One region of the Verrucosispora sp. ts21 genome, then DNA from elsewhere that is predicted to be linked to it. Evidence: riboswitches for the same ligand, from Rfam matches in the RefSeq annotation. Region 1 holds a riboswitch; each other region holds the start of a gene.
The links. Region 1 has a riboswitch for cobalamin ahead of C1A38_RS07375 (ribonucleoside-diphosphate reductase subunit alpha). Riboswitches for the same ligand answer to the same signal wherever they lie in the genome.

Region 2: another riboswitch for cobalamin. It lies ahead of C1A38_RS24365 (ABC transporter substrate-binding protein); the one in region 1 lies ahead of C1A38_RS07375 (ribonucleoside-diphosphate reductase subunit alpha).
Region 3: another riboswitch for cobalamin. It lies ahead of metE (5-methyltetrahydropteroyltriglutamate--homocysteine S-methyltransferase); the one in region 1 lies ahead of C1A38_RS07375 (ribonucleoside-diphosphate reductase subunit alpha).

The regions. Positions count from the first base shown of each region.
Region 1 covers NZ_PNOZ01000012.1:41,365-54,502, forward strand. The annotation lists gene C1A38_RS07360 (non-ribosomal peptide synthetase) at 1-6,548, shown strand, start outside; gene C1A38_RS07365 (VOC family protein) at 6,706-7,509, shown strand; gene C1A38_RS07370 (ribonucleotide-diphosphate reductase subunit beta) at 7,617-8,612, opposite strand; gene C1A38_RS07375 (ribonucleoside-diphosphate reductase subunit alpha) at 8,666-11,041, opposite strand; cobalamin riboswitch at 11,177-11,382, opposite strand; gene C1A38_RS07380 (endo-1,4-beta-xylanase) at 11,623-13,138, shown strand, end outside.
Region 2 covers NZ_PNOZ01000071.1:371-13,508, reverse strand. The annotation lists gene C1A38_RS24410 (putative glycolipid-binding domain-containing protein) at 1-183, opposite strand, end outside; gene C1A38_RS24405 (DEAD/DEAH box helicase) at 397-2,205, opposite strand; gene C1A38_RS24400 (hypothetical protein) at 2,407-2,613, opposite strand; gene C1A38_RS24395 (hypothetical protein) at 3,195-3,662, shown strand; gene C1A38_RS24390 (C40 family peptidase) at 4,346-5,890, opposite strand; gene mqnE (aminofutalosine synthase MqnE) at 6,157-7,326, shown strand; gene C1A38_RS24380 (hypothetical protein) at 7,406-7,828, shown strand; gene C1A38_RS24375 (DUF4229 domain-containing protein) at 7,904-8,242, shown strand; gene C1A38_RS24370 (M14 family metallopeptidase) at 8,406-10,286, shown strand; cobalamin riboswitch at 10,413-10,545, shown strand; gene C1A38_RS24365 (ABC transporter substrate-binding protein) at 10,631-11,566, shown strand; gene C1A38_RS24360 (FecCD family ABC transporter permease) at 11,599-12,690, shown strand; gene C1A38_RS24355 (ABC transporter ATP-binding protein) at 12,687-13,138, shown strand, end outside.
Region 3 covers NZ_PNOZ01000058.1:27,537-33,189, reverse strand. The annotation lists gene C1A38_RS22535 (fatty acid desaturase family protein) at 1-646, opposite strand, end outside; gene C1A38_RS22530 (sensor histidine kinase) at 756-2,063, shown strand; gene C1A38_RS22525 (response regulator transcription factor) at 2,015-2,650, shown strand; cobalamin riboswitch at 2,960-3,171, shown strand; gene metE (5-methyltetrahydropteroyltriglutamate--homocysteine S-methyltransferase) at 3,285-5,522, shown strand.

The DNA of each region.
Region 1 (13,138 bases):
TGCTGCGGCACGGTCACGACCGGGCGGCGCTTGTCGGCTTCTCCTCGGTCAGCGCGGTGCTGCCCGGTCTGGCCACCGCGATCGGCGACTACGCAGCGGCCAACGCCTTCCTCGACGCCTTCGCCGCCGCCCGGCGGGCGACCGGCCGCCCCTTCCAGGCCGTCGGCCTCGCCGCCGTCAACGACACGGGGATGGCGGCCCGAGGCGGCGCCCGCCACGACATCGCCGGCTCGCTGACCGCGCGGACCGTGCTGGACGCGTTGCTTGCTGCTCGGGACGTCGACGCCGCCCACCTGATCGTCGCGGACCGGCAACCGTCGACCGTGCCCCCGGCCGGCGTCGCGCGACGGGGTCAACACGTCGACGGCCGCGCGCAGGCACACGCTGAACGGCCCTCCCAGCCGGTCGCTTCCGGGACCGCCGGAATCGCCAAGGCGGGCGGGGTTTCGGCCCTCAGGTTGCAATCCCATCAGGGTTCGGACGTCGAGGAGTTGGCGCGGTTGCTGCGCCGACTGCTCGCGGAGCCCCTGCACCGTCCGGGCGACGAGATCGCCGACGACGACTCGTTCCTCGCCCTCGGACTGGACTCGCTGGCCGCAGTCGACCTGGTCAAACGGCTGGAGGACGAACTCGGCCGGCAACTGCCGGTCACCCTGTTCTTCGAGTACACCACGGTCGCCACGTTGGCCGCCGCGCTGGCGGAAACCGTTCCGGGGCAGCCTGCGGCCCATCCGGCCGGCGCGCGGGCGGAAACCGTTCCGGGGCAGCCCTCGGGCTACCAGGCCGCGCAGCCGTCGAGCGTGGCACGACCGGCGGCGGGCGAGGGATCACCGAGCGGGCCGCTCGCCGACGGGGAGCCGTTCGCCCTCACGGCGGTGCAGCGGGCCTGGTTCGTCAACGAACGCCTGCATCCGAGCGTGGCCGGTTACGCCTTCGTCCGGCAGACCGTCACGGGGCCACTCGACGTACGGCTGCTCGACCGGGCCCTGGCCGGCCTCGTCGCCCGGCATCCGATGCTGCGGGTACGGTTCCTCGCCGACGTCACCGCCCCGCGGCAGGTGATCGTGCCTCCGGCCGCCGCCGCGATCAGCCTGGACGTGCGGCCACTGGCCGGTGAGCTGACCACCCTGGAGGAGCAGCTCTGCAACACGCCTGTGGATCTGACCCGGCAACCGCCGCTGCGGGCGGTGCTCGCCGAGGAACGACCCGACCGCTTGCACCTGATCCTGGTGCTGCACCACGCCGCCGCTGACGGGTTCAGTCTCAACCTGCTCAGCGAACAACTCTGGGCGGACTACAGCGCACTGGTGACGGGTCGCACCTCCACGGTGCTGCCCGCCACCGGCAGTTTCGCCGCCTTCGCCGCTGACCTCGCCCCGCCCCGCGAGACGGATCTGACCTGGTGGCGTCGGGCGTTCGACGATCCGGGATGGACGCTGCGGCTGCCGTACGACGGTGACCCGGCGGGCCTGCCCGCCCCGCCCTGCGTCACCCACACCGACGAACTGGACGCCGCGCTGGTGGCGCGGCTGCGCGAGCGGGCCGCCGAAGCCGGTGTCTCCCTGTTCCACCTGCTGCTCGCCGGGTATCTGCGGTGCCTGGCGAGGTGGAGCGGGCAGCGCCGGGTGCCGGTCAACGTGGCGCGGGCCGGCCGGGACGCCCGGATGCCCGGCATCGAACAACTTGTCGGTCCGTTCGCCGACACCCTGCCCCTGCTGATCGAGGTGGACCCGACCGAGCCGGCCGCCCGGCTGGCCGACCGCCTCCGACGGTCCTGGACCGAGGCACAACGACACGGCTCGGTGTCCAGCCTGGACCTGGCCCGGCTGCTCCCCGCGACCGACAGCGGACCGCGTACCGCCAGCCCGGCCGGGTTCAGCTTCGCCCGGTTCCCGGTCGACACCGATCCCGACTGCCCGGTGACGGTCACCCCGACGGCGGCCGGCTCCGGTTCCGCCGCCACCGGGCTCAGCCTGCTGTGGTGGGAGTCCGGGACGACACTGCGGCTGTCCTGGAACTTCCCGCTGCGGTTGTTCCGGCGGCAGACGGTGGCCCGGCTCGCCGCCGAGCACCACCAGGAACTTGTCGACCTCGCCGCCGGGCGGCAGCGGGCCGACGACCAGGATCGCGGCGTACGACCGGAGCCCGCCGCCGGGGACGTCAGCGCCCGGATCCGGGCGGTGTGCCGGCGTACCCCGGACGCGACGGCGATCACCGACGGCCGGCGTACGGTCAGCTACCGGGAACTGGACCGGGCCGCCGACCGGGTGGCGGCGCTGCTGCTCGCCCACGACGTACGCCCCGGCGACCACGTCGGGCTGCTCACCGCCCCCGGCCCGAGTTCGATCATCGGGGTGGTCGGGATCCTGCGCGCGGCAGCGGCCTGGGTGCCGCTGGACGCCGCCCATCCTCCGGCCCGGCTCGACGGACAACTGCGCCGCGCCCGCGTCCGGGTGGTGCTGCACGACGACGACTGCGCAGCCACGGTCGCCCGACTCGACGCCACAGCGGTCAACCTCGACGGCCCGATGACCCTGCTCGACAGCCCGGCGACCACGCTCGACGGCCCGGCGGTCTCGTTCGACGGTCCGGCGGTCCGGCCGGACGACACCGCGTACGTGATCTTCACGTCGGGTTCGACGGGACGGCCGAAGGGGGTGCCGATCACCCACCGGTCGATGACGAACTACCTCGACTGGGCCATCGACACGTTCGGCTATCACGCCGGTGACCGGCTGGCCCAGACCTCGTCGATCTGCTTCGACGCCTCGGTCCGCCAGATCCTGGCACCGCTGCTGGTCGGGGCCACGGTGGTCACCTTCGCCCGGTCGGAACTGCGCGACCCGCAGGTGCTGCTGTCCCGGCTGGAACGGGACCGGCTCACCGTGTGGAGTTCGGTGCCCACCCTGTGGGAGCGGCTGCTGCGGGCCGCCGAGGACCGCACCACCCGCGAGGGCGTACGGCCGGATCTGACGGCCCTGCGGTGGGTGCACGTCGGCGGGGAGGAGTTGTCGCCGGTGCCGGTACGCCGGTGGTTCGACCTGTTCGGCGACGGCTGCCGGATCAGCAACCTGTACGGCCCCACCGAGGCGACGATCAACACCACCTGGCACCTGATCGACAACCGCCCCGACGAGGCGGTACGCCGACTGCCGATCGGTCGACCCGTCGGCGGGGCCCGGATCCGCGTGGTCGACCCGCACGGCAACCTCTGTCCGCCCGGGACAGCCGGTGAGCTGCTGATCGGCGGCGTCGGCGTCACCGCCGGCTACCTCGACGAGCCCGTGCTGACCGTCGCCGCCTTCACCCGGCTCGACGGCGAACGGTACTACCGCAGCGGCGACCGGGTACGCGCCACCGCCGACGGCACCCTGGAGTTCCTCGGTCGGCTCGACGACCAGGTGAAGATCCACGGGTACCGGCTGGAGCCAGGTGAGATCGAGGCGGTGCTGCGTACCCATCCGGCGGTGACCGCCGCGACGGTGCTGCACCAGGCCGAGCCGCATCCACGGCTGCACGCCTTTGTCGCCCCCACGCCGGGAACCGGGCCCACGGTGGCCCAGTTACGCGAACATCTCGCCGCCCGGCTGCCGGAGCCACTGGTTCCGGCGCGCATCCACCTGCTCGACACGCTTCCGTTGACCGTCACCGGGAAGGTCGACCGGGACCGGCTGCGCGCCCTCGGCGGCTTCGCACCCACCGCCGGCCCGCAGCGACTCCCGACACCCGCCGATCCGGATGCCGCTGCTGGCGGATACACCGCGACCGAGGCGAGGCTGGCCCGGATCTGGGGTGAGCTGCTCGACCTGCCGACGATCGCGCCCGACGACGACTTCTTCGCCCTCGGCGGCGACTCCATCCTGGTGCTGGAGGTCTTCGCCCGCGTCCAGGAACAGTTCCCGGCCACACCGAGCCCCACCGTCATCTACCAGCACCGAACCCTGCGGGACCTCGCCGCCGAGATCGACGCCACCACCGCCACGCGCCGCATCACCGACGGCACGGGCCGCACCGCCGCAGCCACGGACCGGGTCACCGGCCCGGCGGTGCACGCCGACGCGGACGGGCCCTACCCGGTGACGGCCACCCAGCGCGGTTTCCTGCTCGCCGATGCCATCGCACCGGGCGACGGCACCGCCTGGCTGGCCCGGCTACGACTGCGCGGCCGGCTCCGTCGCGACGTCTTCCAACGCGCCGTCGACCTGCTGGTGGCCCGGCACCCGATGCTGCGTACCGTCTTTCCGGCCGGCGTCCGTCCCCCGGTCCAGCAGGAACTTCCCGCCTCGCTACGGTTACCGGTCGGCTACCGGGCGGTCGCCGACCCCGCCGAGGTGGGCGACCTGGTCGCCGATGAGCGCCGCCGTCGCTTCGAGCCGTGGGCCTGGCCGCTGCTGCGCCTGCAACTGCTGGGGCTCGCCCCCGACGACCACATCCTGCTGGTGCACGGCCACCACCTGATCGGTGACGGCTACAGCGCCGCCCTGCTCGGCCAGGAACTGCTGACGGTCTACCACCGGCTGATGGCCGACCAGCCCGACGGACTGCCTCCGCTGCGCACCCACTTCCGCGACTACGTCGAACTGCTGGCCGACCGGGCCGCCGGCCCACCCGACCCGGACGCCCACGGCTGGTGGCGCGGACGCTTCGGCACCCCGTACCGGCCGCCGGTGCTACCCGCCCCCGGCAGCGCGCCCGACCCGGGCGGTACCTCCGAGCCGGTCTGCGGCTTCACCCTGGACGGGACAGTGGTCGCCGGGCTGCGCCGGCTGGCCGCCTCGGCGGCGACCACCCTGTACGCCCCGGTGCTGACCGCCTACCACCGGGTGGTGGCCCGGTTCACCGGACAGGACGACCTGGTCTTCGGCCTGGCGCTGACCGGAAGGGATCATCCGCTGCCGGACCTGCACCGGATCTTCGGCCCGTGCGCGGCGATGCTGCCACTACGGCTGGGCGGCTCGGCCGACTTCGCCGAACAGCTCGCCCACGTCGGGGCCGAGGTCGCCACTGCCCGCCGGTACGACGACCCGCCGTCGATCGCGGCGGCCGTGCCCACCGGCCCGGGCGGCACGCCCATCGGAGCGCAGTTCTTCTTCAGCTTCCTGGACTTCTCCGCCCGCACCGCGCCGCCGGCCGTGCCGAGTGGTGCCGATCGGCTCAGCCTCGACTGGGACGCCGACAGTGAACTGACGCCACCGCCCCTCGGCACCGACCTGTTCCTGACCGCGCGCCCCGAGCGGGACGGGCTCCGGGTCACCCTGCGCGGCTGTCCTGTCACAGTCACCCCGGCCGAGCTGCGCCGGCTCGCCGACTGGCTCCGCGCCGACCTGACCGCCGCCGCGCACACCGACCCGGCCCGTGGGGACCGGACGGCCACACCTGCCGTGGTCACCGGTGACGCCGCCACCGTGCCGGCGACGACTGCCATTCCCGGCCGATCGACCAGGCTGGCTGCGGCCATCGTCGGCTACCTGCCGCCACCGGCCCAGCTCGCCGCGATCGCCGGGCTGCCCGCCGGCAGCCTGCCCCGGGACCAGCTACGCGAACTGCTCTTTCCCGGTGGCCGTCCGCGTCTGCTGGAGCAGCTGACCACACCGCTGGGCGTCTCCGGCTTCGTCTGCCTGCCCCGCTTCGCCGACGAGCTGACCGCCGCCGGGGACGCCCTCGCCGACGAGACCGCCGAGGCGGTGGACCTGGCCGCCCGCCTCGGCGCCCGCTGCGTGTCACTGGCCGGGATGATTCCCGCCCGCACCGGCTACGGCGTCGGGGTGCTGCGCCGTACCCGCAGCGGGGTGGCGGTGACCACCGGCCATGCCGTCACCGTCGTCTCCGTCGTCCGCACGGTGCAGGCCGCGCTGGCCGCCACCGGGCGCAGCCTCGCCGGCCGCGACCTCGCCGTGGTGGGTCTCGGTTCGATCGGGTTCTCGGCGCTGCGGCTGTTGCTCACCCGTGCCGAGCAGCCCGCGCGACTCGTGCTCTGCGACGTTCCTGCCGCCGCGCCCCGACTGGGCGAGCACGCCGCGCGCCTGCGGGCGGACGGCTTCGCCGGCACCATCGAGGTGTGCCCGTCGGCACCGGGAATCGCCCCGCTCGGCTACACGGCGGACGTGATCATCGCGGCGACGAGCGCGGCCACCGCACCGATCGAGGTCGACCGGCTGGCACCCGGCACCATCGTGGTGGACGACTCGTTCCCGCCCGCACTGGACACCACGAAGGCCCTCACCCGGATGCGCCGCGACCACGACATCCTGGTGGTCGGCGGTGGACTCCTGCACGTCGGCGAGACCGCACGCGACATACCCGGAGACCTGCCGCCGGTGCCGGTCGACGGCAACGTGCTCGGGCTGCCCGGGACGATCGCCTCCTGCCGGTTGGAATCGCTGCTGTGGTCGACCGCTGCGGACCTGCCGCTGGTGCACGGCCTGGTGGACGACGCGACCGCGGCGACGTACGCGCAGGCGCTCACCGAGGCCGGCATCGACGCCGCGCCCCTGCACCTGCTGCACCACCCGATCGGGTCGGAGTTGCTCGGGAGGTTCGGACGCTGACCGCTCAGGCCAATTACTCAGCTGCGCCCGTCGCGGCTCGGCCCTACGCTTCCGTCCAGCGGTCGACGGTGACCGGGCCGGTGCGGTGGTCGAGCTGGTCGGTCGACGGTGACCGGGCCGGCGCTGCGGTTCGGCCTGGTCGGTCTGCGGAACGGAGATGAGCAACGAGATGGCATGTCACCTGTTCGCGCTCTGCGTCGACGCCCATCAACCGTCGCGGCTCGCGCGTTTCTGGTCGGAACTGCTGCGGTGGAACGTGACGGACGATCCACTCGACGGAGTCGCCCTTCTGCCCACCGACGACACCGGCTTCCGGCTTCGCTTCCTCGCGAGTCAGGAGCCCAAAATCGGCCAGAACCTGATGCACTTCGACCTGACCAGCACCTCCGTGGAGGACCAGCGGCAGACGGTGGCCAGGGCGTTGGCGCTCGGCGCGCGGCACGTCGACGTCGGGCAGGGCCCCGACGATGAGCACGTGGTTCTCGCCGATCCCGAGGGCAACGAGTTCTGCGTCATCGAGCCCGGCAACAATTTCCTCGCCGAATGCGGGTTCGTCGGCGCGCTGGCCTGCGACGGTTCCCAGCAGGTCGGCTACTTCTGGGCTGCTGCGCTCGGCTGGCCGCTGGTGTGGGACCAGGACCAGGAGACCGCGATCCGATCGCCGCACGGCGGCCCGAAGCTCACCTGGGGCGGCCCACCACTGATGCCGAGGTTGGGCCGTAACCGCCTGCACTTCGACCTCGTTCCCCCGCCCGGCGGTGACCAGCAGGCAGAGGTCGACCGCCTCCTCGCCCTCGGCGCAACCCGAATCGACGCCGACCCGGGTGCGAGCCCAGGCGACACCGGTCTGAGCGAGACCGGCCGAGCCGACGCCGGTCGGAGCGAGACCGGTCGGAGCGACGCCGGTCGGGTGGCGATGGCCGACCCCGACGGGAACGAGTTCTGCGTCCTGACTGCCTGACGCCTACTCGCCCTACAGCGTGTGGAAGCCGTTTCGGCGGTATGGCGGTATCCGGGTGGGTGGGTGACCGCCATACCGCCGAAACGGCGAATCGGATCAGACCGGGATCAGAAGTCGTCGTCGAAGGCCACTGTGCCGGTGACGCCGACCTGGTAGGCCGAGACGCGGCGTTCGAAGAAGTTGGACAGTTCCTGCACGTCCTGCAGTTCCATGAAGGCGAACGGGTTCGTCGAGCCGTACATCGGTTCGATGCCGAGCACCGCCAGCCGCCGGTCGGCCACGTGTTGCAGGTACTGGCGCATGTCGGCCAGCGGCATGCCGGAGACGCCCTGCTCCAGCAGGTCGGCCGCGAACTGGACCTCGCAGTCGACCGCCTCGGCGAGCATGTCGCGCACCTGCTGCTGCATCTCAGCGTCGAAGAGGTCGGGTTCCTCGGCGCGTACGGCGTCGACCACGTCGAAGGCGAAGGCCATGTGCATCGACTCGTCACGGAACACCCAGTTGGTGCCGGAGGCCAGCCCGTGCAGCAGCCCTCGGGAGCGCAGGAAGTAGACGTAGGCGAAGGCGCCGTAGAAGAACAGTCCTTCGATGCAGGCGGCGAAGCAGATCAGGTTGAGCAGGAACGCCCGCCGGTCGGCGCGTGTTTTCAATTCCCGCAGCTCGAAGATGGAGTCGATCCACTTGAAGCAGAACTCGGCCTTGCGGGCGATCGAGGGGATGTTCTCCACCGCCGCGAACGCCTCGTACCGTTGCTTCTCGTCGGGCACGTAGGTGTCGAGCAGGTTCAGGTAGAACTGGACGTGCACCGCCTCCTCGAACAGTTGCCGGGACAGGTAGAGCCGGCCTTCCGGGGAGTTGATGTGCTGGTAGAGGTTGAGCACCAGGTTGTTGGCGACGATGGTGTCGCCGGTGGCGAAGAACGCGACGAGCCGGGACACCAGGTGCTGTTCGGCCGGGGAGAGCTTGGCCAGGTCGGCGAGGTCGGCGTGCAGGTCGACCTCCTCGACGGTCCAGGTGTTCTTGATCGCGTCCTTGAAGCGGTCGAAGAACTGCGGGTAGCGCATCGGCCGCAGGGTCAGGTCCATGCCGGGGTCGAGCAGCATCTGCTGCTCCCCCGAGCCGGTGCCGGTGCTGGTGTGGGATTCGGAGACGGTGGTCACTGGCAGGCCTCGCAGCTTTCGGGATTTTCCAGGGAGCAGGCAAGTGCCTCGTCATCACTCACCGCGACGACCGACGTGACGGTCGGGGTGACGGCGACGGTGGCCTGCTGGATGCGGGTCGCGGGACGCGAGCGCAGGTAGTAGGTGGTCTTGAGCCCGGACTTCCAGGCGTACAGGTACATCGAGGAGAGCTTGCCGATGGTCGGCGCGCTCATGAACAGGTTCAGCGACTGCGACTGGTCGATGAACGGGGCACGGGCGGCGGCCAGGTCGATCAGCGCCCGTTGCGGCAGCTCCCACGCGGTGCGGAACAACTCCCGTACCTCTTCGGGCAGCTCGGCGATGCCCTGCACCGATCCTTCGGCGCGCTTGATCTGCTCGCGGATCGGCGCGGTCCACAGCCCTCGCGCCTTGAGTTCGCGTACCAGGTAGGTGTTGATCTGGAGGAACTCCCCGGACATCGTCTCGCGTTTGAACAGGTTGGACACCTGCGGCTCGATGCACTCGTAACAACCCGCGATCGAGGCGATGGTGGCCGTCGGCGCGATGGCCACCAGCAGCGAGTTCCGCAGGCCGTGCGCGGCGATCGTCTCGCGCAGCGCCGTCCACCGCTGCACCTGGGTGACGTCGGCGCCCCACAGGTCCGGGTGCAGCTCACCGCGCGCCGCGCGGGTGTCGGCGTACGCCGGGTGCGGGCCGAACCGCTGGGCGAGCTGCGCCGAGGTCTCCAGGGCGGTCAGCAGGATCTCCTCCTGCACCCGGCTGGACAGTTCCCGGGCCGGTGTGGAGTCGAACGGCATGCGCAGGGTGAAGAAGGCGTCCTGCAAGCCCATCAGCCCGAGCCCGACCGGTCGCCAGCGCGGGTTCGACGCCGCCGCCTGCTGCGCCGGGTAGTAGTTGATGTCGATGACCCGGTCGAGGAAGAGCACCGCGGTGCGGACGGTCGCGCGCAGCTTGTCCCAGTCGATGCCGTCCGCGGTGAGGTGCGCGGCCAGGTTGATCGATCCGAGGTTGCACACCGCCGTCTCGGTGTCGCTGTTGACCTCCAGGATCTCGGTGCACAGGTTCGACAGGTGGATGGTGTTGCCCGGTGCGCCGGTCTGGTTGGACAGCCGGTTCGACGCATCCTTGAACGTCATCCACCCGTTGCCGGTCTGCGCGAGGGTGCGCATCATCCGCCCGTACAGGTCGCGGGCCTTGACCGTGCGGACCGCCTTCTTCTCCGCCGCCCGGTACGCCTCGTCGAACGCCTCGCCGTACAGGTCGGGCAACTCCGGCGCGTCGGAGGGGTCGATCAGCGACCAGTCGCCGTCGGCTTCCACCCGGCGCATGAACTCGTCCGGGATCCAGTTGGCCAGGTTCAGGTTGTGCGTACGCCTCGACTCCTCGCCGGTGTTGTCCCGCAGCTCCAGGAACTCCTCGATGTCCGGGTGCCAGGGTTCCAGGTAGACGCAGGCCGCACCCTTGCGCCGGCCGCCCTGGTTGACCGCCGCCACCCCGGCGTCGAGGGTCTTGAGGAACGGCACGATGCCGTTCGAGCGCCCGTTGGTGCCCCGGATCAGCGCCCCTCGACCCCGCACCCGCGTCCAGGAGATGCCGATCCCACCGGAGAACTTCGACAGCTTCGCCACCTGGTGGTAGCGCTCGTAGATCGAGTCGAGTTCGTCGCGGGGCGAGTCGACGAGGAAACACGACGACATCTGGGTGTGTCGGGTGCCGGAGTTGAACAGCGTCGGCGAGCTCGGCAGGTACGCCAGGCTGGACATCAGCCGGTAGAAGCCGATCGCTTCGCCGGGTGTCTGGGACAGCCCGCAGGCGACCCGCAGCAGCCAGTACTGCGGGGTCTCCACCACCTGCCGGGTCTGCGGGTGCCGCAGCAGGTACCGGTCGGCGACGGTGCGCAGCCCGAAGTACTCGAACCGCAGGTCCCCCGCCGGGTCGACGGCGTCGTCCAGCTTGCGGGCGTTGCGGGCCACGAACGCGGCGGTTTCGTCGCCGATCAGGCCCAGGCCGTGGGCGTACCGGATGGACTGGCTGAAGCTGGCCACCTGCTGGCCGCGTACCTCCTTGTCGACGAACGCGGCCAGCAGCCGCGCCGCGAGCCTGGAGTACTGCGGCTCCTCACCGATCAGTTCGGCGGCCGTCTGGATCGACAACTTGTCCAGTTCGGCGGTGGTCGCACCGTCGTACAGGCCGCTTATCGTCTTCGTCGCCACCCGCAACGGGTCGATCTCGTCCAGGTCGGTGACCCAGCGCTCCACCGCCTTGACGATCTTGTTGACATCCACCGGCTCGGTGTCGCCGTTGCGTTTACGCACCTGCATCACGTGCCGGCGTTGCTCCGGCCCCGCCTGTTCCCGGGTCACCGTCATGGTCCCTCCTCGTACCGGTCGGCGAAGGTCGACGGGCACGCGGGAGGACGCCGCCGGCCACCGGACGGGCTGACTGCCGTCGATGACCAGCTGATGGCGTCGGCCGTCCCGCGCGGCCTTCGACCGCCGCACGCGTAGGCGTACGGCGCGCTGGCAGGTCTTCGGACTCGTGGGCGTGTTCGTGCCTACTGGCCGTCGCTTCCCAGACCTGGCGGATCCAGTGCTTCGTTGACGGCGGTCGTTCCCACTCACCGCTGCGGGGCAGTCCCGGAATTCCACCGGGTTCCCTCTTGCCTCGGCCGTCGTGGAGTGACGGCCGAACCAGCTGCGGACACCACTATATATGGGAACAGGCCAGGAACCTCAACACCACATGCTGTGTCGTCGCGCGCGCCGCACGGATCACCCAACCGGGCGCGACGATGGGCGCGGACGCCTTCGAGCCCGCACATGTTTCCGAAAACTTCCGGAAGCTCTGGCTATGCCAATCGGCTCGTCATAGCATGCACGCGCTTGGATCTGTCCGGAAACCCGACGTCAGGCACCCCCACCACTGTCCAATTTGCGTAAGGGACCAGTCGATGCGCCTGTGGAATCCGTCCCAACGATCACGACGCCGATCACGAACTTTCGCCGTACTCTGTTCGGCCGCGCTCGTCGCGGCCATCACCGTCGCCCCCACCCCGGCGGCAGCCGACGAGGTCGTGCTCAGCAACGACTTCGAGTCCGACTCGTACGCCCCCTGGGGGCCGCGTGGTGACGTGACCCTCGCCATCGCCGACGAGGGGCGCGACAGCGACGGCAGCCTGTCGGTCACCGGCCGTACCGCCAACTGGCAGGGACCGGCCACGAGCGCGACGGCGCTGATGCGGCCCGGCAACCGATACACGGTCACCGCCTGGGCGAAACTTCCGACCGGCACCGACGGCAGTGCCGGCGTGCACTTCACCGTCGAGTCCACCCCGGCCGGTGGCGGTGAGAACACCTACACCTGGATCGGCGACAACGTCACCACCACCGCCGACGAGTGGGTACGCATCGGCGGCGAGTACACCCTGCCCACCGGTCTGGACGCCGCCACCCTCTACGTGGAGGCGGAAGGCAACACCCCGTTCCTGCTCGACGACGTCCTGATCACCGCGCTGGACGGCGGCGGGGGCGGGCCGGAGCCGGGCACGATCGTCATCGACACCGACTTCGAGGACGGCCTGGACGGTTGGGGACCCCGCGACGGTGGTCCGGGCGCCCCGACGGTCACCATCACCGACGTCGCGCACGGCGGCACCTCCGCCGCGCTGGTCACCGACCGGGTGAACCAGGGCGCCGGCCTGGGCCGCGACGTGACCGGCCTGTTCACCGCGGGTGTCACCTACGAGCTCAGCGCGTGGCTGCGGTTCGCCGAGGGTCAGCCGGCCGACCAGATCTGGCTCAGCCTGGCCAGCACCACCGGGGACAGCCAGTCGTTCGCCACCCTCGCCCAGTTCGAGACGATCACCAACTCGGGCTGGACGGAGGTGACCGCACGGTTCACCATGCCGGCGGCGGACAGCGCCTTCCTCTACTTCGAGACCCGCTGGCAGGGCGAGGACGTGGCCGGCAACACCAGCGACTTCCTGGCCGACGACATCGTCGTCCAGGTGCCTGAGCCGCCGGTCATCGAGGACCTCACCCCGCTGTACGAGACCACCGACTTCCCGGTCGGCGTGGCCATCGACAGCCGGGAGACGATCGGTGCTCCCGCCCAGCTGCTGACCCGGCACTTCAACCAGATCACGCCGGAAAACCACATGAAGCCCGAGGCCTGGTACGACGAGGCGGGCAACTTCCGCCCGCACGAGCAGGCGCTGGCCATGATGGACTTCGCCCGCGACAACGACCTGCGCGTCTACGGGCACGTGCTGGTGTGGCACAGCCAGACCCCGGCCTGGTTCTTCACCGATTCCGCCGGTCAGCCGCTGAGCACCTCGGCGGCCGACCAGCAGGTGCTGCGGGATCGGCTGCGTACGCACATCTTCAACGTCGCCGAGTCGATGAGCGAGCGGTACGGCAAGTTCGGCTCCCCCACCAACCCGTTGTACGCCTTCGACGCGGTCAACG
Region 2 (13,138 bases), on a different contig from region 1:
CTCGACCCGGACGCTCGCCCACTGAGGGTCGGTCAGCAGCTGGTAGCGGCAGGTGTAGGGAATCGGGTCGGCAGCCACCTGCGTGCCGTGTGCCGCCAGGCCGTGACTGTCATCAGCGAGGGCATGTTCGGCACCGGCGGTGTCGATCCGGGTCCACAGCAACGACTTCGACATGGTCGGCATGAATCGGACGTTACGCCACCCGGCCCAGGCGCGGCAGCGCCTTTGCGCCGAACACCAGCCCCCCGCTCCACCCCTGCGTGACAGGTGTCGGGCTCGATCGCGTGTGCCGGTGGCTTGATCGTGCTCGATCCGGGATCGAGTGGCCTCGGGTTGAGCGTGAGACCACTCGATCCCAGTTCGAGTGTGATCTTCGGTGCGTCAGCGCAGCGTCGATCAGTGGGTACGCGCGTGGGAGCGCCCGCTCGGCGCGCGCCAGTCCTCCCGTGGCCGGTCCTGCGGGCCCCGGCCATCCGAGCGCGGCCGGTCGCCGTACCGACGCTCGCCACGGGCCGGCTCGCCGAACCGGCGCTCGCCCCGAGGGTGACCGCCGTAGCTGTGCTCACTGCGGCTCGAATCGCCGTAGCTGCGCTCGCCCCGGCTGTCCGCCCCGTAGCGGCCCGTGCCACGGGAGTCGTCGCCGTAGCGGCGCTCGCCCCGGGAGTCCGTACCGTAGCGGCCCGTGCCGCGGGAGTCGTCGCCGTAGCGACCCGTGCCCCGCGAGTCGTCCCCGTAGCGAGCCGCACCACGGGAGTCGCCGGCGTAGCGGCGTTCACCGCGTCCGGTGTCGCCGTGGCGGCGGTCGTCACGGGGCTGGTCGCCGAAACGGCGGTCGCTGACGGGGCGGTCACGGTAGCGGCGCTCGGTGGTCGGGCCGTCGAAGCGGCGCGGACCGCCGGGCCGGCTGCTCCGGCGGGGAGCCTCCGGCTCATCGCGTACGGGCACCCCGCTCGGCTCCCGTGCCCCGGTCAGCTCGGTCAACGCCGGGTCACCGGCGCGTACCCGCGTCTCCGCGGGCTGCACTCCGGCCTTCTCCAGCATCGCCAGCGTGGTGCGTCGCTGCTTGGGCAGGACCAGCGTGGCCACCGCGCCGGTCTCCCCGGCGCGGGCGGTACGGCCCGCGCGGTGCAGGTAGTCCTTCGAGTCCTTCGGCGGGTCGACGTGCAGCACCAGGGTGACCCCGTCGACGTGGATGCCCCGGGCCGCCACGTCGGTGGCGACCAGGACGTTGGTCCGTCCCTCGCGGAACTCCGCCAGGGTGCGGGTACGCATCCGCTGGGTCTTGCCACCGTGCAGCCCGCCGGCCCGCACACCGACCGCCGCGAGCTGGCTGACCAGGCGGTCCACCCCGAGCTGGGTACGGGCGAACACGATGGTCCGACCGGCGCGCGCCGCGATCGACGCGGTGACCGGGAACTTGTCGCTCGGCGGGATCAGCAGCAGGTGGTGATCCATGGTGGACACGGCTGCGGTCGCCGGGGCGGTGGAGTGGGTGACCGGGTCGGTCATGAAGCGCTTCACCAGCGCGTCCACATCGGCGTCCAGTGTGGCCGAGAAGAGCAGACGCTGCGCGTGCGCCGGAGTCTTCGCCAGCAACTCGGTGACCTCGGGCAGGAAGCCCATGTCGGCCATCTGGTCCGCCTCGTCGAGGACGGTGATCTCCACGTCGTCGAGCTTGCAGATGCCGCGTTCGATCAGGTCGGCGAGCCGGCCGGGCGTGGCCACCATGACCTCCACGCCGCGCCGCAGGGCATCGATCTGGCGGTCGTAGGGCACCCCACCCACGGCGGTCTTGAGGAACACGCCGACCGTGCGACCCAGCGGGGCCAGGGCGTCGTTGACCTGCATGGCCAACTCTCGGGTGGGCACCAGGATGAGGGCTCGCGGGCGGGACGGCCGGGCCCGGTCGCCGTCGGCGATCCGCGCGAGCAGCGGCAGCCCGAAGGCGAGGGTCTTGCCGGAACCGGTCTGCCCCCGGCCGAGCACGTCCCGTCCGGCGAGGGCGTCGGGCACGGTGGCGCTCTGGATCTCGAACGGGGCGGTGATGCCCTGCCGGGCGAGTGCCCGAACGAGCGGCTCGGGCAGGCCCAGCGCCTCGAAGGTGATCGAGTCGTCGGAGCCGGCAGCGCCGGCCGACGGCGAGGCCGGGGCGATGTCGATGTCTTGGGCGGACAGCGGGGTGCTGGAGACAGCGGAGGTGGTCAACAAAAACCTTTCGAGCGGGGCGCACATTTGCGATGTCCCGCCGCGGCACGACGCCGCCGGATCTTCAGCAAGAACGCCCAGAGGCGCGCACGGTAGCGCGCCGGGTCAGTGATCAGCCCCAAGTGTACGGCGAACGGCGAGCCGCCACCCGCGTCGGCGGGGGGTAGTGGGCGGTTTCACCCGTCGATCCACCGATCGTCGTCACTCCAGCAGGCCGCTGAGCGCATTGTTCGCGACCAGTACGACCAGCACACTGATCGCCACGAGCAGTGCCAGGGCGACCGCCATCACGATCACCACCCGAGTGGTGCTGCTGGAGCGTTCGGTGCCGTTGTCCGCCCAGCCCTGAGCCAGGATGTGCCCGGTCAGCGAGCCTGAATTGTCCGCTTCACCGGCCGGGAAGGCCACCGTTGCGGAGCCCGAGCCACCGGCGTAGTAGGAACTCAGATCCGCGTCGCCGGTCCGCGGCGCAGCCGGCGCGCCGCCTGCAACCGAGGACCCTGCCAGGGGTCCGCTTTCTGTCGAGGACCCTGCGAGGGGTCCGCTTGTTGTCGGAGACCCTGCCAGGGGTCCGCCTGCTGTCGGGGACCCCCCGACGGATCCGGCCGTAGCCGCAGACCCCGCGACCGAGGGGCCCGATGCCGGCGACCCGGCGACGGAGCCGCCCGCAAACGGGGGCCCCGCGATGGAGCCGCCCGGCTCCACGGCGGGGGCAGCGGCCGGCAGCAGACCCGGGCGGGTCGACTGCCGAGGTGCCGCTCCCGGTGAACTCGGGGCAGGCTCGTCCCGGCGTCCGGTGGGGGTGACCGGTGGTGGCCAGACCGGCAGCGCAGGGGCCGGCACGAAAGGCGCCGCACCGGCGGATTCCGGGCCGGTGGTGACGCCGGCCCGGTTCGACGCCCCCGGAGCCGTTCCGGTGACCCGCCCGGCTGGTACCGAAGCCGACCCCGACGACACGCTCGCGCTGGATGCGGGTGGGGGCGGGAACGGTGGCGCGGGCATCGGACCCGGCGGGGGCGGTGGTGCCGGCATCGGCGGAGTCGGCGGTGGCGTCGGCGGTCCCGGCAGTGGCGGCGAGGGCCGGGGTGCGGGAGGTGGCGCAGGCACCGGCCCCGGCGGATACGGCACAGGCGGACCCGGTGCCGGCGGCGGGGGCACGGGCGGACCCGGAACCGGCGGCGCGGGCGGACCCGGTATCGGTGGTGCCGGCGGCACGGGTGGACCCGGTACCGGCGGGGTCGGTGACGGCGGCGCCGGTGGACCCGGTACCGGCGGGGTCGGAGATGGCGGCGCGGGTGGCCCCGGCACCGGTGGTGCGGGGGACGGCGGCGCGGGTGGGATTGGTGTCGGTGGAACCGGTGCTGGCGGACGTGGCGCGGGCTCCGGCTCGGGCGTCGGCGGGGTTGGCGGTTGGGCTGGTTCCGGGGGTTGGGCGGGCTCCGGCGGCTCGGGGCTGACCGGCGTGGACCGGTACACCCCGGAGGCCCTGCCGCCGGCACCGGCGGCCTGCGCCTCGTCGACGCTCACCCGGCTCATTCCCGGCACCCGGACGCTGGCCCGCACCGGTCCACCCACCCTGCCGGCGCCAGCAGGCGACGCGAGCCCGGCTGCGCCAGGCTGCGACGCGAGCCCGGCTGCGCCAGGAGGCGATGCGGGGCTGGCTGCGCCGGGAGGTGACGCGAGGCCGGTTGCGGCGGCCGGTAGCGCGGGTCCGGTCGGGCCGGCCGGCGACGTGGGTGCGGTACCTACTGGTGGGGCGGGTTCCCTGCTGGCCGGCCGGGGGACACCCGCCCGTCCCACCGCAGGCTGGTTGGCCGAGGCCAGCCGTCCGGCTGCGGGGCTGGGCGCGACGCCCGGGGCCGACTCGGTGATGGGGACGGCGGGGGCCGATGCGGCATCGGAGGCCGGTGTGGTGGAGGCGGGGGGAGTCGATCCAGAGTCGGCTGTCGCCGGAACCTCGTGCTCGCTCATCCGTGCCTCCGCGCCACGCTCGCACCCGGATCCGCAACGCGACCGGGAGTGCCTGAGTGACACCGTGCCACATTCCGGCGGGATGGCACAGCCGGAGTGCCCACAGTGTTCCGAGTGAGGCCGTACGGTGCCGGCCGGGTGTCGATCGGTGGGTCGGGACTTAGCTGCCTCAGCGCCCGCCCACCGCCGACGGGGTGGCCGAAACGCTCTCCTCCGGAGCGAGGCTGCTCGCCGCCGTGGTCGGGCTGGTGTCGTCGCCGCCGTCGCTGTCGCCGGGCGTACCCGACGACGTCTGCGTGGGCGTCGGTGTGGTGGTGCCCGGTGGCGTGGCGGAGGGCGACGGAGTGTCCGACGGGGTGGGCGTGGGGTTCGGCGTCGGCGAAGGCGTCGTCGGGGTGGGCCGTGGCGTGGTCGGCGTCGGCTTCGGCGTGGTGGGCGTCGGCTTCGGCGTCGTCGGGGTGGGCTTCGGTGTGGGCGTCGGCGTCGGTGTGGGGGTGACCGACGGAGCCGGCACCGCACCGACCACCCGCGTCGCGGCGTAGAGCCGGGACCAGCGCACCGTCGAGATCTTCACCACGTCACCGCTGGTCGGCGCATGGATCATCTTGCCGTTGCCGACGTACATCCCCATGTGGTGGATCGTCCGCCAACTGCTGCCGCTGGCGAAGAAGAGCAGGTCGCCGGGGAGCAGCGCGGACCGCGACACGGTGCGGGACCTGGTCGCGTAGTACTGGTCGCGGGCGACCCGGGGCAGCTTGTAGTAACCCGCCGACCGGTACGCCGACCAGACCAGACCCGAGCAGTCGAACGAGTTGGGCCCGGTGGCCCCCCAGACGTACGGGTCGCCCAGTTGCCGACGCGCGTACGCGAGGGCGGCAAGCGCGGTGGGATGCGCGACCAGCCCGTCCGCCGACTGGGTCGGGTAGTCGCCACCCAGTTGCTGCTCGGCGCGTTCCTGCTGGCGGGCCAGCTCGACCAGCTGGGTGGCGTTCTGCTCGCGCAGCTTGACCAGCTTGGCTTCTTCGTCGCGCAGCGCCTTCTCAGTCGCGGTGTGCTGCTCCTGGACGCCGCGCAGCCGGGACTCGGCCGCCGTGTGCGCCTGCGTCGCGACCTGTGCGTCGGTTTGCGCGCGGGCCAGCTCACCGGCGGCCGGCGCGGTGTCGTGCTCAGCCCGTTCGCCGCGGTTGACCCGCCGGAGCAGGTCCAGTTCGAGCAGGTCGGCAGCGAACCCGGCGGTGGGCAGGGCCGCGTCGACCTTGATCGCCTGGGCGGCGGCCTGGTCGGCCCGCTGCTGTGCCTGTAGCAGCGCGGCCTCGGCGAACTCCAGGTCGCGTGCCGCGGTCGCCAGTTGAGTGTCGGCCTCGGTGAGCTGCTGCTTGAGGTCGAGTAGCTGGGTGCCCAGCTCACCGATCCGGGCCTCGGCGGCGTTGATCTGCTGCTCGAGGGCGCTGGCACCGGGCGAGGAGGTCGTGGGAATCACACCGGGCGGGACGCTCGCCGGAGCGCCGCCGGGCAGTTGCAGCGGGCCGGTGACCACCGGGCGGGAACCGGTGTCGGGCACCGTGACGGGCACGCCCGGCTCGGCGTACGCCGGTGCGGCGAGGACTGTGGTGGCGACGGCGCTGAGCAGCGCAGACCAGAGCATCGGCCGAAGCACCGGTGAGATCACCGGAGGTCGTCGCCGCTGCCGTCGCCCGTGCCCGCTGTCGACCATTGCGCTCCTCGTCCGGTGGTGCTGCAACCGCGTCGTGGTGCGGACGCGGTGGATCGGGGACGGTACCAGGGTGTGTCGTCCCCCACCCTGTCTTACCTCACCGGTACGACGGTGTCGATGTCTGAGCGGGTCACAGAAGCCTGAGAGTCCGATTAGCGGTGTGGTGTCCGGCAGAGGGCGCTGTGAGCTGCCCGGGTGCCCGACGTAGGCTCTGGATTGCGACCGGGGTCCGGTCGTGACCGCACTGGGAGGGGACGGGGCTTTCGATGGACGCCGGACTCAAGCGTGAGCTCGAAGCGAAGGTGTACGCGGGAGAGCGACTGACCCGGGAGGACGGCATCGCCCTCTACGCCAGTGACGATCTGACCTGGCTGGGGCGGCTGGCCCACCACAAGCGCACCGAGCTCAACGGTGACCGGGTCATGTTCAACGTCAACCGGCACCTCAACCTGACAAACGTGTGCAGCGCGAGCTGCGCGTACTGCTCGTTCCAGCGCAAGCCGGGCGAGAAGGACGCGTACACGATGCGCATCGACGAGGCGGTCCGCAAGGCCAAGGAGATGGAGGACGAGCAGCTCACCGAGTTGCACATCGTCAACGGCCTGCACCCGACCCTGCCCTGGCGTTACTACCCCAAGGTGCTGCGTGAGCTGAAGGCCGCGCTGCCGAAGGTCAACCTCAAGGCGTTCACCGCCACCGAGGTGCAGTGGTTCGAGAAGATCAGCGGGCTGAGCGCCGACGAGATCCTGGACGAGTTGATGGACGCCGGCCTGGAGTCGCTGACCGGCGGCGGCGCGGAGATCTTCGACTGGGAGATCCGGCAGCACATCGTCGACCACGCCTGCCACTGGGAGGACTGGTCGCGGATCCACCGGCTGGCCCACAGCAAGGGCATGAAGACGCCGTCGACGATGCTCTACGGCCACATCGAGGAGCCCCGGCACCGGGTCGACCACGTGCTGCGGCTGCGCGAGTTGCAGGACGAGACCGGCGGCTTCCAGGTCTTCATCCCGCTGCGCTACCAGCACGACTTCGTGGACTCGGCGGACGGCAAGATCCGTAACCGGATCCAGGCCCGCACCACGATGGCCTCGCCGGCCGAGTCGCTGAAGACCTTCGCGGTCTCCCGGCTGCTGTTCGACAACGTCCCGCACGTCAAGTGCTTCTGGGTGATGCACGGGCTCTCGGTGGCCCAGATGTCGCTCAACTTCGGCGTGGACGACCTGGACGGCTCCGTCGTGGAATACAAGATCACCCACGACGCCGACTCGTACGGCACGCCGAACACCATGCACCGCGACGACCTGCTGCACCTGATCTGGGACGCCGGCTTCCGCCCGATGGAGCGCAACACCCGCTACGAGGTGGTCCGCGAGTACGATGCCGCGCCGACCCTGGCGCAGCGTCGGGCCGAGCCGCAGCAGGTCTGGGCCTGACCTCTCGACGCGTCGGCAGACGCCCTCGCGCTGGCCAGCGCGAGGGCGCCGACCCGGCTCGCGTACCCTTCTCGGGGAGATGAGCGAGCAGCAGAGCACCTTTCCCCGGCGGGACGCCGAGGGGCGCATCCAGTACCTGGGTGACCTGATCGGCGTGGCGCTGGCCGGTGCGGTCATCGGGATGCTGGTGCTGGTGCTCTTCGACGGGGCCTTCGCCTGGTTCGGGGCCGGTGATTTCGGCCAGGCCAACGGCTGGCTCGCGGTGATCCTGCCCGCCTGGCTCTTCTGGGAGGAATTCCGGTCCTGGGACTTCGGTGCCCCCCGGGTGGTGGCCGCGTTGGTGGCCGTCGCGGTGGCGGTGGTGTCCGGGCTGCTGGTGGCCGGGCTCGCGACCGGGCTGCCGCCGCTGGCGTCCGGCGGGTTGGCCGCGGTGACCTTCACCGTGGTCTACGCGCTGGTCTGGTTCCCCGGCGTGCGCTGGTTGGTCAACCGGACGAGCTGATCCGGGTCGGACGGACCGCCCGGAGTGGGCTGGTCGGAACGCACATGGCGACGTGAACGAGCGGAGTGGATGAACGTGAGTGCGGCGGTCAAGTACACACTCGGCCGGGTCGGGTTGTTCGCGGTCGTGGTGGCGGCCCTCTGGCCTGTCGACATCGACATCTTCCTGAAGCTGATCGTGGCGCTGCTGTTCTCCGCCGCTCTGTCGTTCTTCCTGCTCAAGGGCTGGCGTGACGAGATGGCCGAGGAGATGGCCGCGGCCGCCGAACGACGTCGTACCGAGAAGGAGCAACTGCGCTCCGCGCTGGCCGGCGACGACCAGGCCACCGGTGGCGCCGGCACCTCGACCGGCGAGTCCGGTTCGTCGACCGAGCAGCCGGGCGGCTCCGATTCCGGGCGCGGTCCGTCGGCCTGAGCAGGCGCTCGGCTCCGCCGAGCATCCGTCGGCGGAACCATGTTGCCGACGTGAGGATCAGGTTGGGATGGGCGGAACAGCGACCGATGTTGATATGACCATGTGACCGGTGGTGGGCTGGCCGCTACCGAGCGGGAAACCCCGCGCCTCCAGGAGGTTGTCCATGGCCTTCCGATCCAACCCTGTCCGCCGGACGCTGGCGATGATCGTCGCCGCCGGTCTCGGCCTGCTCGCACTCTCCGCACCACCGGTCTCCGCTCGACCCGCACCGGACCGGGATGAACAGCCGGCTGCCGCGCCCTACCGGGTGCTCGGCCCGCGTACGCTGGCCGACCGCACCGCGGTCGCCCGCACCGGTGCCGCGATCGACTACTCGGAGCACGGGGTGCTGCACATCTCGGCCACCCGCGCCGAGGCTGCCGCGATCACCCGGCTCGGCTTCACGTTGGAGCCGATCGCCGCGCCGCCGACGGACCGTGGGCATGACCACGGGGACGTCGGTGCCCTGGCCTTCCCGCCGGCCGACGCCAACTACCACGACTACGCCGAGATGGTCGCCGTGGTCAACAAGGTCGTCGCGGACCATCCGGCGATCGCCCGCAAGATCAGCATCGGCACCTCGTACGAGGGCCGGGACCTGGTCGCGATCAAGATCTCCGACAACGTCGCCACTGACGAGAACGAGCCGGAGATCCTGTTCAACTCACAGCAGCACGCCCGTGAGCACCTGACCGTCGAGATGGCCATCTACCTGATGAACCTCTTCACGGACAGCTACGGCTCCGACTCCCGGATCACCAACCTGGTCAACAACCGGGAGATCTGGATCGTGCCGTCGGTCAACCCGGACGGCAGCGAGTACGACATCGCCACCGGCTCCTACCGGTCCTGGCGCAAGAACCGCCAACCCAACAGCGGATCGTCGTACGTCGGCACGGACCTCAACCGCAACTGGAGCTACAACTGGGGCTGCTGCGGCGGTTCCTCCAGCTCGACCTCCTCGGACACCTACCGGGGTCCCTCGGCCTTCTCCGCGCCGGAGACGCAGGCGCTGCGCAACTTCGTCAACAGCCGGGTCGTCGGTGGAGTCCAGCAGATCAAGGCCAACATCGACTTCCACACCTACTCCGAGCTGGTGCTCTGGCCGTACGGGTACACGTACAACGACACCGCCACCGGGATGAACGCCGACCAGTACAACACCTTCGCCACCATCGGTCGGCAGATGGCCGCGACAAACAACTTCACCCCCCAGCAGTCAAGTGACCTGTACATCACCGACGGCAGCAGCATCGACTGGATGTGGGCGGTGCACGGCATCTGGGCGTACACCTTCGAGCTGTACCCGCGCTCGGCCTCCGGCGGCGGCTTCTACCCGCCCGACGAGGTGATCCCGCAGCAGACCACGCGCAACCGTGAGGCGGTGCTCATCCTCGCCGAGTACGCCGACTGCCCGTACCGGGCGATCAACAAGCAGGCCCAGTACTGCGGTGGTGGCAGCGGCGGTACGACGGTCTGGTCGGACACCTTCGAGACCAACACCGGCTGGACGATCAACCCCAACGGCACCGACACCGCGACCTCGGGCCAGTGGGAGCGGGGTGCCGCCCAGGCCACCAACTCCAGCGGGGCCAAGCAGCTCACCCCGTACGCCGGCAGCAACGACCTGGTGACCGGTCGGTTGGCCGGTTCCGCAGCCGGTGACTACGACGTCGACGGCGGCGTGACGAGCGCCCGCTCCCCGGCGATCACCCTGCCGTCGAGCGGCACGTTGACGCTGTCGCTGGCGTGGTACCTGGCCCACGGCTCGAACTCGTCCTCGGCCGACTACCTCCGGGTCAGCGTGGTGCACAACGGCGGCACCACCACCCTGCTCAGCCAGGCCGGGGCGGCCAGCAACCGCAACGGCGCCTGGACCACCTCCAGCCTCAACCTCACCCCGTACGCCGGGCAGTCGATCCGGATCCTGGTGGAGGCGGCGGACGCCTCCACGGCGAGCCTGGTCGAAGCGGCTGTGGACAACGTCACCATCACCGCCTCCTGAGCCGACGGGGCCCCGTCACACCCCCCTCGCGCGGGGCCCCGTCTTCAGGAAGTGACTCGGGTACCAGATGCGTGGGTCGGCTCGGCGTCGAGTCGACCCACGTGGCCGTCCCCCGGCTCGGCGGGGCGGCCACCGGGCGTGCGCTACGGTTCTACCGACCCGCCACAGCGAAGTCGGTGTGAAACCGGCGCTGTCCCGCAACTGTGATGCCCCCGAGCGGGGGACGAGCCAGGTCGCCTGTGGCGCGGTCGCGACACGCGCTCTCGAGGAAGGGCGCCTCGCCCACGGGTGCCTGTGGCTCCCTGTCGGCGAAGCACCACACTCCTCGACCGACAGGAGGACCGATGTTCAGACGTACCCCCCGGATTCTCGCCGCCACCCTCGCGGTGGCCGCACTGGCGCTCGGTGCCTGCGCCGAGAAGACCACCGAGACCCCCACGGCCAGCGGCAGCCCGACCGGCGGCGCCTTTCCCGTCACCGTCGGGTCGCTGACGCTGGACCAGCGCCCCGAGAAGATCATCTCGCTGGCGCCGACGGCCACCGAGATGCTCTTCGCGGTCGGTGCCGGCCCGCAGGTCGTCGCGGTCGACGACCAGTCCAACCACCCGGCCGACGCACCGAAGACGGAGCTGTCCGGCTACCAGCCCAACGCCGAGGCGATCGCCGCGAAGAACCCTGACCTGGTGGTGCTCAGCGACGACCGGAACAAGATCGTCGACCAGTTGGCGGCGTTGAAGATCCCGGTCTACCTGACCCCCGCGGCGCAGACGCTCGACGACACGTACCAGCAGATCACCGACCTGGGTGTGCTCACCGGCAACGCCACCGCCGGCGCCGACGTGGTGCAGCGGATGAAGGACGACATCGCGAAGATCGTGGCCGAGGTGCCGCAGCGGGTTCAGGCACCCACCTACTTCCACGAGCTGGGCCCGGAGCTGTACACCGTCACCAGCAACACCTTCATCGGCTCGATCTACTCCCTCGCCGGCCTGGAGAACATCGCCGACGCGGCCGACGCGGACGGCAGGAGCGGCGGCTACCCGCAGCTCTCCCAGGAGATGATCGTCGCGGCCAACCCGGACTTCGTCTTCCTCTCCGACGTCAAGTGCTGCCAGCAGAGCCTCGCCACGGTCTCGGCGCGCAGCGGCTGGGCGGACATCAACGCCGTACGCGACGGCCAGATCGTGGAGCTCGACGACGACATCGCCTCCCGCTGGGGCCCGCGCGTGGTGGACCTGCTGCGCACCATCGTGGACGCCACCACCAAGGCCGAGAAGTGACGAACGGCAGGCGTTGACAGGGGACCCTTCCCATGCGTCAAGCCTTGAAAAGGGGCCCCTCCCTGTCGCCGGCGGCCCGGCCGGCGGGCCTGCGGAAACGTTGGCTCGCCGCCGGTGTCGTCGCCGTACTCGTCGCGGTCGTCGCCGGTGTCTCGCTCGGCCCGGTCAGCCTGCCCCCCGGCAGTGTCGCGCTCGAACTGCTCAACCTGCTGCCCGGCGTGCACGTCGACAGTGGACTGACTGAGCGGGAAGTCGCCATCGTCACCGAGCTGCGGTTGCCCCGGGTGGTGCTCGGACTGCTGGTCGGCGGGCTGCTGGCCCTGGCCGGCGGTGCCTACCAGGGGGTGTTCCGCAACCCGCTGGCCGACCCGTACCTGCTCGGGGTGGCCGCGGGGGCGGGGCTGGCGGTCACCGTCGTACTGACCATCGGTGGCGTCGGTGCGAGCGGTGCGCTGACCGGTCTGCCGCCCACCATTCCGCTTGCCGCTTTCGTCGGCTCGCTCGGTGCGGTGATCATGACGTACCTGCTCGGTGCGGCCGGTGGGCGCAGTCGTTCGCCGGCCGCGCTGATCCTGGCCGGGGTGGCCGTCTCCGCGTTCCTCTCCGCCGGGCAGACGTACCTGCTGCAACGCAACGCGGACAGCATCCAGGCCGTCTACTCCTGGCTGCTCGGGCGGCTGGCCACCGCCGGCTGGCAGGACGTCCGGCTGGTCCTGCCGTACTTCCTGATCACCACTGTGATCGTGCTGCTGCACCGGCGGGAGTTGGACGTGCTCTCGGTCGGTGACGACGAGGCGGCCAGCCTCGGCCTGCACCCGCAGCGGTCGCGGTACCTGCTGATCGCCGCCGCCTCGCTGGGCACCGCCGCCGCGGTCTCGGCCTCCGGCCTGATCGGCTTCGTCGGCATCATCGTGCCGCACACCGTACGGATGCTGGCCGGGTCGAGCTACCGGGTGATCCTTCCGCTGTCGCTGCTGTTCGGCGGGGCCTTCCTGGCCCTGACCGACGTGGTGGCCCGGACCGCCGCCGCGCCGCAGGAGATCCCGATCGGGGTGGTCACCGCGCTGCTCGGCGGGCCGTTCTTCGTCCTCGTGCTGCGTACCGCCCGAAGGGTGCTGACATGACGCCGCCCGAGGTGCCCGTCGTCGGGCCCCCCGCCGAGGTGCCTGCCGTCGAGGTGCGTGATCTTCAGGTCAAACTCGACGGAGTGCCCATCCTCGCCGGCATCGACCTGACCGTGCGCTCCGGCGAGTGGGTCACCGTGATCGGTCCGAACGGCGCCGGCAAGTCGACCCTGCTGCGCGCCGTCGGCGGCCTGCTGTCCGCACCGGACGCGGTCCGCCTCTTCGGTACGCCGCTGCGCGACCTGCGCCGCCGGGAACGGGCCCGGGTGGTGGCCACGGTGGCCCAGTCCCCGGTCGTACCGCCCGGGATGGCGGTGCTCGACTACGTGCTGCTCGGCCGTAACCCGTACATCCCGCCGCTGGGGCGGGAGTCCGCCACCGACCTGGCCGTCGTGCACGAACTGCTGGACCGGCTGGACCTCGACGGGTTCCACGGCCGCGAACTGGC
Region 3 (5,653 bases), on a different contig from region 1:
GCGAGAGAACGAGCACCAGCGCGCCGAGGTAGCCGACGGCGTGCAGGATCAGCAGCGCGCTCTCCGCACGCCGCTGTTTCACCGTGCCGTCGCGCAACGCCTTGACGCTCGACACCTTCAAGCTGACGGCGAGCAGCGTCAGCAGCGGGAAGAACAGCGCGGCCTGGTGCCGGGTGATGAAGCCCTTCAACCCGCGCCGGCCGACCGCCGAGTCGGTGGTCCAGACCAGCACCTCGGGAGCCACGTCCGGGTCGAGGTCGTCGTGGTTGGGGTTGTTGTGGTGACGGGTGTGCTTGTCCATCCACCAGCCGTAGCTCATTGCGATGCCGAGATTGCCGGCCAGCATCCCGGCGACCGCGCTCGGACGTCTGGTGCGGAACACCTGGCGGTGCGCCAGGTCGTGCGCCACGAGTGCGACCTGGGCGAACGTGACGGCGAGGAACACGGCGGTGATCATCTGCCACCAGGAGGAGCCGAGGGCGAAGAAGGCCGCCCAACCGCCGACGAACATCAGCGTGACGATGCTCAGCCGGACGACGTAGTAGGCGGGCCGGCGGCGCATCAACCCGGCGTCGGTGATCCGGCGGGACAGGACGGCGAAGTCACTGCCGGTCGTCGACTGCGACGGTCTCGTGGTAGTCGTCATGATTCCAGCAGACCGCCTCGGACGGGCGCTGTCAGGAACGCTGTCACCCCGCCGATCGGGGGTGCTAGCACCCCCGAGAAACGGCGGTCGCGCGGGCACAATGGCACCCGTGGACGTGGCCGGGCCTGACGAGCGGACGTACGAGTGGGCGCGTCGGGGTGTACGCGCGGTGCTCGCCGGTCTGGCCGCGATCGGCCTGGCCCTGGCCAACGTCGCGCTGCTCGTCGTATCGCTGCTGGCGCTGGTCCTGGTCCCGGTGCCGCTGCTCGGCATGGCGCTGGTGTCCTGGACGACGACGCTGGTCCGTAAGCGAGCGGATCTCGAACGCCGGCGTGCCGCCTGGGCCGGGGTCCCGGTGCCACGCCCCTACCAGCCGCCCCCGCAGCGGGGCATCGTCGGCGGCTGGCGGCGCTTCCGATGGATCGTCACGGACCCGGCCACCTGGCGCGACCTCGCCTGGCTGCTGCCCGGCGGGATCGTCGGGGCCACCCTCGGCGCGATCTCACTGGCCGTGCCGCTGTACGGGATCATGGGTCTGACGCTGACACCGCTGTGGATCTGGCTCGGCACCGACTGGTACGGCTACGGCACCGTCTGGTCCATCGACACATTCGGTGAAGGGCTGATCTGCCTGCCGCAAGGCGCCGCCATCCTGGCCGGCGGTCTGTGGGTGGCGCCCTGGCTACGGCGCGCCGACGCGTACTTCGCCCGACTCCTGCTCGCACCGACCAAGGCCGCCGAACTTCGCCTGCGGGTCACCCAGCTGACCGCGACGCGCGCCGACACGGTGGACGCCCAGGCAGCTGAGCTGCGTCGCATCGAGCGCGACCTGCACGACGGCATCCAGGCGCGGCTCGTCTCGCTGGGCATGACGATCGGTCTCGCCGACGAACTGATCGACCGGAACCCGGCCGCAGCCCACGAGATGCTCGCGGAAGCGCGTGAAGCGAGCAGCGCCGCACTTGTCGAGCTGCGGCACCTGGTCCGGGGCATCCACCCACCCGTGTTGGCCGAACGCGGGCTGGACGGCGCGGTGCGGGCGTTGGCGCTCAGCCTGCCCGTGCCGATCACAGTCGATGTCGACCTGCCCGGCCGCCTCGACACACCGGTCGAGTCGGCCGCGTACTTCGCCGTCGCGGAGACGCTTACCAACATGGTCCGCCACAGCGGTGCCCACACCGGATCGGTGTCCCTGCGGCACACGGACGCAACGCTGACGATGGTGGTCTCCGACGACGGCGTGGGCGGCGGCGACCCCGCGGCCGGCACCGGTCTGCGGGGCATCGAACGCCGCCTGGCCGCCTTCGATGGCACGATGGCCCTGTCGAGTCCGCTCGGAGGGCCCACCGTCATCACCATGGAGTTGCCGTGCGCGTTGTCATCGCCGAGGACCACGCGCTCCTCCGGGACGGGCTGACCCGAATCCTGCGGGCCTACGACTTCGACGTCGTCGCCGCCGTCGACAACGGCCCGGCCCTGCTGCCCGCCCTGACCACCCACCGGCCCCAGGTGGCGGTCATCGACGTCCGTCTCCCGCCGACATTCACCGACGAAGGTCTGCAGGCTGCGATCGCCGCTCGTACCCAGATTCCCGGCCTGCCCATCCTCGTGCTCTCCCAGCACGTCGAGCCCTTGTACGCCCGCGAACTGCTCAGCACGCCACACGGCGGCGTGGGCTACCTGCTCAAGGACCGCGTGTCCCACGTCGGCGAGTTCGTCGACGCCGTGCGCCGGGTCGCCGCCGGCGGTACCGCCATGGACCATGAAGTCATCTCGCAACTCCTCGCCCGCCGAGAGCCGCTGGCGGTGCTCACCCCCAGAGAACGCGACGTCCTCGGTGAAATGGCCGAAGGTCGCTCCAACGCGGCGATCGGAGCCAAGCTCCGCATCACCGAGAAGGCCGTGAGCAAACACATCAACAACATATTCACCAAACTCGACATGCCGCCCTCCGATGACGACAACCGGCGCGTCCTCGCCGTCCTGGCGTACCTCAACGCCTGAGCGGGTGGAAGGCGGACGCCAGCGCCGGCCGGCCGCATCCGACCTGGGTCACTTGGGTACGTCCGTGTGGGGCTGTCAAACGAACGGCCCTGCGTCGGGACTGTACGAGTAGCGGCTGACCGGCCGATCAAGGGAGAGACGCCATGCTGGTCGATCAGCCGAGACGACCAACGCGTACACACCAAACGCCTCGAACCTTCGACACACCGGCCCGTACCACGTCCGACACGCCACCGACCCCGGCGTCCTCGACCTGACATCCATCCCGCACGTCGGACAGCGTGACGCGGAGACGACCGTCAGGCCCGTACGATGGCGAGCGGCGCTGGTTCGCCCCATCCCGCCAGGGTGGGGTGTCGTAAGAGGGAACCCGGTGAGAGACCGGGACTGCCCCGCAGCGGTGAGTGGGAACGACCGCCGTCAACGAAGCACTGGACCGCCAGGTCCGGGAAGCGACGGCCAGTAGGTGACCTCGTGTCATGCCCGCGAGTCCGAAGACCTGCCAGCGCTGCGCACGCCACCGGTGTGCGCCGCCGGCGGCCTCTCGGGAGGGCCAGGGCGGAAGCGGGCACCGTGAGATGTGCCTGCCTTCCCTCCCGGGTCCGCTGGGCACTTCGAGGGAAGGACCCCACAGGTGACTACCGCATTCGGCCAGAGCACTGTGCTCGGCTACCCACGTATCGGCGTCGATCGTGAGCTGAAGAAGGCCGTCGAGGCGTACTGGGCCGGCACCATCGACGTCGACGCTCTGGAAAGCACCGCCGCCGGGCTGCGCGCGCAGGTGTGGCGGACGCTGCACGACGCCCGCCTCGACGCGATCCCGTCGAACACGTTCTCCTACTACGACCAGGTCCTCGACACGGCCGTCGCCGTCGGCGCGATCCCCACCCGCTTCGCCCGGCTGGGCCTGCCCGCGCTGGACACCTACTTCGCCATGGCCCGCGGCGTCGACGCCGAGCCGGCGCTGGAACTGACGAAGTGGTTCGACACCAACTACCACTACCTGGTGCCGGAGATCGGCCCCGACACCGTCTTCACCGCGAACCCGGCGAAGGCGCTGGGTGAGCACGCCGAGGCCCGCGACCTGGGCATCACCACCCGACCGGTGTTCATCGGGCCGGCCACGTTCCTGCTGCTGGCCAAGGGCGACGATCCGTTCGCCCGGCTCGACGACCTGGTCGACACGTACGCCGCGATCCTCACGGCACTCGCCGAGGCGGGGGTGGCCTGGATCCAGCTGGACGAGCCCGCCTACGTCGCCGACCGCACCCCGGCCGAGATCGACGCCCTACGCCGCGCCTACATCCGGCTCGGTGAACTCACGCACCGGCCGAAGATCTTCGTCGCCACCTACTTCGGTGACCTCGGCGCCGCCCTGCCGGCGCTACTGGACACCCCGGTCGAAGCAATCGGCCTGGACCTGGTCGCCGGCCCGGGCAACCTCGACCGACTCGCCGCCGCCGGCCCACTGGCCGGCAGGACCATCGTCGCCGGCCTGGTCGACGGACGAAACATCTGGCGTACCGACCTGCGCGCCGCGATCGCGGCCGGAGCGACGGTCGCCGGGCTGGCCGACCACGTCGCCGTGTCCACGTCCTGCTCCCTGCTGCACGTCCCGGTCGACCTGACCGCCGAAGCCCGCCTCGACCCCCGGTTGGCCGCGCGGCTCGCGTTCGCCCGGCAGAAGGTCGACGAAGTCGTCCTGCTCGGCCGCGCGTTGCGCGACGGCACCACCGCGCTGCCCGCACCGCTGCCGGCCATCCCGGCGGCCTGGCGCCACGACGACGTCCGCGGACGCCTCGCCGCACTGCGCCCCACCGACCGGCAGCGCGGCGACTACGCCAGCCGGGCGGCCCGCCAGCAGGAACGGCTGGGGCTGCCGGAGCTGCCGACCACCACGATCGGGTCGTTCCCGCAGACCACCGAGCTGCGCAAGGCCCGCGCCGCACACCGCGCCGGCAGCCTCGACGACGCCGGCTACGCGTCGCGGATGCGCGCCGAGGTCGAGCATGTCATCCGGCTGCAGGAGCAGTTGGGTCTGGATGTGCTCGTGCACGGCGAACCGGAACGCAACGACATGGTGCAGTACTTCGGCGAGCAGCTCGACGGTTTCGCCGCCACCGAACACGGCTGGGTGCAGTCGTATGGCTCCCGCTGTGTCCGGCCGCCGATCATCTACGGCGACGTGGCGCGCAGGGCACCGATGACGGTGGAGTGGTCCACCTACGCGCAGTCGCTGACCAGCAAGCCGGTCAAGGGGATGCTCACCGGCCCGGTCACCATCCTGGCCTGGTCCTTCGTCCGTACCGACCAGCCTGTCGCGGACACTGCCGACCAGGTCGCGCTCGCCCTGCGGGACGAGTGCCACGACCTGGAGTCGGCAGGAATCCGGGTCATCCAGGTCGACGAACCGGCGTTGCGCGAAACGCTGCCGCTGCGCAAGGCTGACCAGAAGGCATACCTGGACTGGGCCGTCGGCGCGTTCCGACTGGCCACCAGCGGCGTCGCCGACGACACCCAGATCCACACCCACCTGTGCTACTCGGAGTTCGGTGAGGTGATCACCGCCATCGACGCCCTCGACGCCGACGTCACCAGCATCGAGGCGTCCCGGTCGAAGATGGAGATCCTCGACGACCTCGCCGCGATCGGCTACCGCCGGGGCGTCGGCCCCGGGATCTGGGACATCCACTCACCCCGGGTGCCGCCGCGTGAGGAGATGGTCGAGGCGCTACACCGGGCGGTCGCGGCCGTGCCGGCCCGACGGTTGTGGGTCAACCCGGACTGCGGCCTGAAGACCCGCAGCTATCCCGAGGTCGAAGCGTCGCTGCGGCACCTGGTCGCGGCTGCCGCCGAGGTACGCGGACACTGAGATCGCCACCCCGGGCGGGCCTCCTGGTAGGTCCGCCCGGTCTACCCAGCCCAGCTTCCCAACCCCCGTCATCACGGGAGCGAGGATGAGGAGTCGTGGTGCAGCTGAGGACAAGCGGGCACAGACTGCCC